One region of the Nesterenkonia sp. CL21 genome, then DNA from elsewhere that is predicted to be linked to it. Evidence: predicted binding sites of a transcription regulator. Region 1 holds the regulator's gene; the other holds the start of a gene.
The links. Region 1 encodes HrcA, which represses chaperone genes, less so after heat shock. Its sites were predicted from a motif close to TTNGCACTCGNNNNNNNCGAGTGCNAA; they were not measured.
Positions count from the first base shown of each region.

Region 2: groES (co-chaperone GroES) is a predicted target of HrcA. The motif match lies at 1,942-1,968, and genes of this name have one in related genera.

Region 1 covers NZ_JAUTWR010000001.1:734,629-738,037, reverse strand. The annotation lists gene Q7C18_RS03320 (16S rRNA (uracil(1498)-N(3))-methyltransferase) at 1-307, opposite strand, end outside; gene dnaJ (molecular chaperone DnaJ) at 304-1,428, opposite strand; gene hrcA (heat-inducible transcriptional repressor HrcA) at 1,432-2,457, opposite strand; gene Q7C18_RS03305 (DUF3097 family protein) at 2,622-3,409, shown strand, end outside.
Region 2 covers NZ_JAUTWR010000010.1:373-3,781, forward strand. The annotation lists gene groL (chaperonin GroEL) at 1-1,355, opposite strand, end outside; gene groES (co-chaperone GroES) at 1,416-1,712, opposite strand; gene Q7C18_RS13265 (YeeE/YedE family protein) at 2,025-3,326, opposite strand; gene Q7C18_RS13270 (sulfurtransferase) at 3,323-3,409, opposite strand, start outside.

The DNA of each region.
Region 1 (3,409 bases):
TGGCGGACTCGATCGCCTGCAGGTCCCGACGGTCCTTCGCCAGCGCCTGGACCAGCACAAGACGGGGACGCTCGTCAGGCTCCTCCTCGACGGCGGAGACCTCCACCGTCAGCACACCGGCCCCCGTCTCGACCACCGATCCGGTGACCCGCAGCCGGCGCGTGTCGGAGAGGTGGACCTCCTCCCCGACCTCGAGGCGCATCACCGTGGCCGCGTGGTGGCCCTCCGCGCCGTCGAGCCGGACGTGGTCGCCGCAGGAGACGCCGTCGAGCCGTCCCGGCGCCAGGTGGAACAGCGGAGCTGTCACAGGCTGTCCCAGGCCTCGCGGAGTTTGGCGAACATCCCCCGGTGCTCCGTGGTGGACTCCCCCAGCTCCTCGTCACGCTCGGCGGCCAGCTCACGGAGCAGCTCGCGCTGGCGATCAGTCAGCTTGGTGGGGGTCTCGACCTTCAGATGCACCTTCAGCGCACCGCGGCCGCCGCCGCGCAGGTGCGCGACACCGCGGTCCCGCAGCGTCAGCACCTCGCCCGACTGCGTGCCCGGCTTGACCTCGATCTCCTCGGTCCCGTCGAAGGTCTCCAGACTGACCGTGGTGCCGAGGGCGGCGGCCGTCATGGGGATGGACACGGTGGCGTGCAGGTCGTTCCCGCGTCGGGTGAAGACGTCGTGGGGCCGGACGTCCACCTCGATGAACAGGTCGCCGTGCGGCCCGCCGGCCAGTCCGGCCTCCCCTTCCCCGGCGAGGTGGATGCGGTTGCCTTTGTCCACGCCGGCGGGGATCTTGACCTTCAGCGTGCGGCGTTCGCGCACCCTGCCCTGTCCGTCGCACTCCTGACACGGGTCCTCGATGATGCTGCCGAAGCCGGAGCACCGAGCGCAGGCTTCGGTCTGCAGGACGGTGCCCAGGATGGAGCGCATGGGCCGCTGGACCTGGCCCTGACCGTGGCAGTCGGGGCAGGTCGTCGGGCTGGTCCCCTCCCGCGTGCACGAGCCATGGCAGACAGAGCACGTGACCGCCGTCTCGATCTCCACCTCCTTGGTGGTGCCGAACACGGCGTCCTTGAGATCGATGCGCACGCGGATGAGGGAGTCTTGGCCGCGCCGGGTGCGGGAGGCCGGACCCGAGGCTCCGGCGCCGAAGAACGTCTCGAAGATGTCGCTGAAGCCGCCGAAGCCCTGGCCCCCTCCCCCGAATCCGCCGCCGAAGGGCGACCGGCCGTTCTCGTCACCGGTGGCGTCATAGTTGCGGCGCTTCTCCGGGTCGGAGAGCACCTCATAGGCGCGTCCGATGAGCTTGAACTGATCGGCGGCGTCCTCCGAGGGGTTCACATCCGGATGCAGCCTGCGCGCCTTCTTCCGGTACGCCTTCTTGATCTCATCGGTCGACGCCTCTCGGCTCACGCCGAGCGCCTCGTAGTAGTCAGTCACTTCTCACCCTTCAGAGAGAATCCGGGACAGGTACCGTGCCATGGCTCGCACCGCCGACATGGTGGAGCCGTAGTCCATGCGTGTGGGCCCGACGACGCCGAGCTTCGCGGCGTCGCCGCCGTCGCCGACCGCGTACTCCGCAGCGACCACCGAGGTCTCGGACAGCGAGTCATGGCTCGTCTCATGACCGATCCGCACGGAGAGGCCACGGCGGTCCTGCTCCATCTCGGTGAGCAGGCGCAGCAGGACCACCTGCTCCTCGAGGGCCTCCAGGACGGGACCGAGCGAGGGGCCCAGGTCGCGGTCAGACCTGGCGAGGTTAGCAGTGCCGGCCATGATGATGCGATCCACCCGTCCGGACTCCAGCACCGCCTCCACCGTGTGGGCGACGATCGCGAGGCTGGAGCGCAGCGACGGCTCGACCGAGCCGAGCAGGCGGTCCACCGGCAGCGGCAGCGCCGAGGCGGACCGGTTGTGGAGCTCCCCGGCGAGCCGCTGACCGAGCACCTGCAGCGAATCGTCGTCCACAGGCTCCGGCAGTGTGGCCATCCGCTGCTCCACCTTCCCGGAGGAGAGGATCACAACCACCAGCACCTTGAGCGGCCCCATGGACAGGACCTCGATGTGCCGGATGCGCGCCGTGGACTGCTGGGGGTGCTGCAGGACGGCGACCTGGTTGGTGAGCATGGCCAGCAGACGCACGGTCTGCTCCAGCATGGCGTCATGGTCGTCTGCGGCCTCCACCAGGGTGTCCATCGCGCGACGCTCGGCCCGCGACAGCGGACGGACCTCGGTGATGCGGTCCACGAAGAGCCGATACCCCTGGTCGGTGGGGATCCGGCCCGCGGAGGTATGTGGGGCCGCGATGAGGCCTTCGGCCTCCAGGAAGGCCATGTCATTGCGGATGGTGGCCGGAGAGACCTCGAGGTTGTGGCGATCCACCAGCGCCTTGGACCCGACAGGCTCCTGGGTCTGGACGTAGTCCTCCACGATCGCACGCAGCACCTGCAGGCGACGGGTGTCAGACATCGCTGGTCTCCTCTCCCGGCGGCGATTGGCACTCTCCTGCGACAAGTGCCAATTCTAGCGCGTGTCGTCGGGATCCGCCGAAGTCGCCGCCGCCGCTGCTAGGCTCCCGGGCTGTGACATCTCCTCACTTCCCCACCGACTGGTCCGCCTGGGGCCCCGCGGACATGGCCGAACGGCGTCGCGCCCAGTACCGTGAGGTCCCGCCGCTCCCCGCCGACCACGGCACCGTGGTGGAGGAGACCGAGTCGGGGTGGGTCGGTGCCGTGGTGGGTGTGGAGGCGGCCGGCGGCATCCGCGTGGTCCGCCTGGAGGACCGCCACGGCCGCAGCCGGGCCTTCCCACTGGGGCACGGGTTCCTGCACGACGGCGCCCCGGTGGAGCTGGTCCCGCCGAAGCCTCGCACCGCCCCGCAGGGCCCCCGCCGCACCGCATCGGGCTCGCTGGCTGTGGAGGGCGCCCGGGCACGAGTCGCCCGGGCCTCCCGGATCTGGGTGGAGGGAACCCATGACGCCGAACTGGTCGAGAAGGTCTGGGGCGAGGACCTGCGGCTCGAGGGAGTCGTCGTCGAACCTCTGCACGGCGCAGACGACCTCGTCGGGGCCCTGCGGGAGTTCGGACCGAGCCGGGACCGTCGAGTGGGTGTGCTGCTGGACCACCTCGTCCCGGGCTCCAAGGAGAGCCGCATTGCGGCCGAGGCCATGTCCATGCCGGGGGCGGCCGGCAACGTGACAGTACTGGGCCACCCCTATGTGGACGTCTGGCAGGCGGTGAAGCCCCAGCTCGTGGGACTTCAGGCCTGGCCCGACATCCCTCGGCACATCGACATCAAAGTGGGCACCCTCCAGGCACTCGGCTGGCCGCATTCCGGGCAGCGGGACATCGCCGCCGGCTGGAAGCGGATCCTGGGGACGGTCTCCAGCTACACCGACCTGGAACCGGCCCTCCTGGGACG
Region 2 (3,409 bases), on a different contig from region 1:
CGCAGCGGCTGCACCAGCGCCCGGCGGACGATGCCCACCGCAGCGGCGGCGTCGCCCTCGAGCGCCTGGACGTTCGCGTCCTCGTCCAGGGCGGACAGCGCGTTGATCAGCGCGGTGCCACCGCCGGCGACGATGCCCTCCTCGAGCGCGGCACGCGTGGAGGACACGGCGTCCTCGATGCGGTGCTTGCGCTCCTTGAGCTCCACCTCGGTGGCCGCACCGACCTTGATGACGCCGATGCCGCCGGCCAGCTTGGCCAGCCGCTCCTGCAGCTTCTCACGGTCCCACTCGGAGTCGGTCGCGTCAGCCTGCGCCTTGATCGTGGCGGCACGGGCCTCGACGTCCTCCTTCGAGCCGGCGCCGTCGACGATGGTGGTGTTGTCCTTGGTGACGGTCACGCGGCGTGCGGAGCCGAGCACCTCGGTGCCCACCTGGTCCAGCTTCAGACCGAGGTCGGGGGAGACCACCTGGGCGCCGGTGAGGATCGCGATGTCCTCCAGCATGGCCTTGCGGCGGTCGCCGAAGCCCGGAGCCTTGACAGCCACAGCGTTCAGGGTGCCGCGGATCTTGTTCACCACCAGGGTGGAGAGCGCCTCGCCCTCGACGTCCTCGGCGATGATGAACAGCGGCTTCTTGGACTGCAGCACCTTCTCCAGCAGCGGCAGGAACTCCTGCATGTTGGAGATCTTGCCCTGGTGGATGAGGATCTGGGCATCCTCCAGCACGGCCTCCTGACGGTCAGCGTCAGTGACGAAGTGCGGGGAGAGGTAGCCCTTGTCGAACTGCATGCCCTCGGTGATGTCGAGCTCCGTCGACGTCGTGGAGGACTCCTCGATGGTGATCACGCCCTCGGTGCCCACTGCGTCGAAGGCGCGGGCGATGAGCTCGCCGACCTCGTCGTTCTGGGCGGAGATCGCGGCGACGTGGGCCACCTGGGGGCCCTCGACATCGCGGGCGTTGGTCTTCAGACGCTCGGTCACCGCGGTGACGGCGGTCTCGATGCCGCGCTTGATCTCACCCGGAGCGGCGCCGGCGGCCACGTTGCGCAGGCCTTCCTTGACCAGGGCCTGGGCGAGCACGGTGGCGGTGGTGGTGCCGTCGCCGGCGACGTCGTTGGTCTTGGTGGCGACCTCCTTGGCGAGCTGAGCGCCGAGGTTCTCGTAGGAGTCCTCGACCTCGATCTCGCGGGCGATCGTGACGCCGTCGTTGGTGATGGTCGGTGCGCCCCAGGACTTGTCCAGGACGACGTTGCGGCCCTTGGGGCCCAGCGTCACCTTGACGGTGTCGGCGAGCTTGTCGATGCCGGCTTCGAGTGCCTTCCGGGCGGCATCGTCGAACTCAAGCTGCTTTGCCATATGAGTTGCTTCCTTTGCGAGTCAGATGCGGGTCTCGAGAGGTGTGCGGAGGATCCGCGATCACTTCTCGACGACAGCCAGGACGTCGCGGGCGTTGAGGACGAGGAACTCGTCGCCGCCGACCTTGACCTCGGTGCCGCCGAACTTGGAGTAGATGACGACGTCGCCCTCGGCGACGTCGACCGGCACGCGGTTGCCCTTGTCGTCGACACGGCCCGGGCCCACGGCCACGACCTCGCCCTCCTGGGGCTTCTCCTTGGCGGTGTCCGGGATCACCAGACCGGAAGCGGTGGTCTGCTCAGCTTCCAGGGGGCGGACAACAATACGATCCTCGAGGGGCTTGATGGAGACTGACACGTCAGTACTCTCCTTTGCGTGATGTCGAATCGGGTCTGTTCACAGGCCCGGGCCGCGCGTCGTGTGACGCCGACGCCGTGCCCCAGGCCGGGGTTGTTGCGCGCCTTGGGAGTGACCGATCCGTCGTCGCGGTGCCGGACGGCGCCCCTTCAGGCCTTCGGCGCCGGTGACGCCGACGCCGCATCAGCACTCGATGGCCTCGAGTGCCAACACAAACTTTAGGACGGCCTTAGCACTCGGTCAAGCAGAGTGCTAAGGCCGTCCCTGTGACGTGCCGGACTGCGGGTCCGTGGCCTTCCCTGAGGGACCTGCTCAGCGGTACACCCCAGGGTTGGCGCGGCGATGCAGCCCAAGCTTGAACCCGACGCCGGCGGCGACGACCACGGCCGCGCCGAAGACCCAGCCGGAGAGCGCCATCGCCTGGGTCCCGGAGAGCAGTACGCCGATGGTGCAGCCCAGCCCGATCATCGAACCCCAGCCCAGCAGGACTCCGCCGATCACCGCGGTGAGCGAATTCCAGCCGGTCAGCGGCTCCACCTTGACCCGGCGCCCCGGCAGCGCGGCGGCCAGCGAGGCCAGCACGATGCCGGCGATCAGCCACCCGTTGGTGGTGATGGTGTGCACCACCACCGCCACGCAGCCGGCGAGGCGCTCGTCCAGGCCTGGCATGAAGTTCGGCAGCAGCCCGGCGGCGTCCATGCCGGTGCGGGTCAGTGAGGAGATCTGGCTGGTCACGCCCAGCGGCTGGTCCTTGTAGTAGGCCAGCACGGCCAGGATCCCGACGGCGGCACCGGTGGCCAGCGCCGGCCAGCGCTTGAAGAACACGAGGCGGCGGACCTCGGTGGCGTCGACCACGCGGTCCCCGCGGCCCGTCACCGGCGGGTTCCACCGCAGCAGCCAGATCCCGAGTCCGACCAGCACGCCCAGCTGCAGCACGACCGCGGTGGTGTAGCCGCCGCCGGCGGGCAGCCAGGGGACCGGCGCCCCGGCGATGAACCCGGAGTACATGGTGTCCCAGGAGAGGAATCCCGCGCCGAAGCCCAGCACGACGCCGACCAGCGCCGGCAGGGAGCGCAGGTGCCCTTCCGGGAGCCGATACAGGTGCCCGGCGATGCAGCCCCCGGAGATCACCATCCCGAGTCCGAAGGCCAGGCCGGCGATCACCAGCGCCAGGGAGACCGGAGCGATGTGGGCGTCCGAGGGAATGGTGCCCCCGGTGGGGTTGGACACACGCATGGAGAAGACGACGGCGTAACCGATCATCCCCACGGCGATGGAGACCAGCACGGCGTAGAGCCCGCGCGAGTCTCCCTTCTCGAAGAAGTCACGGAACACACAGAAGAAGCAGTAGCGGCCGCGTTCGAACAGGATGCCGAGGCCGGCACCGATCAGCAGGGCGAAGGCGGCGTTCGATCCGCCCAGGCCCTCGCCGTCGGTGATGGTCAGCCAGCCGGCCAGTACGAGCAGCAGCGCGGCCACGGCGAGTGCGACGGACGTGCGCACCGTGTCCGCCCGGGTCCAGCCCAGGGGACGGTCGGCACGGACCGAGATGGAGCCCGGTCCGCCGGAGTGGCGGACGGGCTCCGTCGAGGTGGTCTCAGCGGTGGTGCTCACGAGCCGCCGCTGCCCCACAGGCCGGCACGCTGGTCGGTGTTGTTGGCCACCGGCACGCCCACCGAGTTGCCCCATTCGGTCCA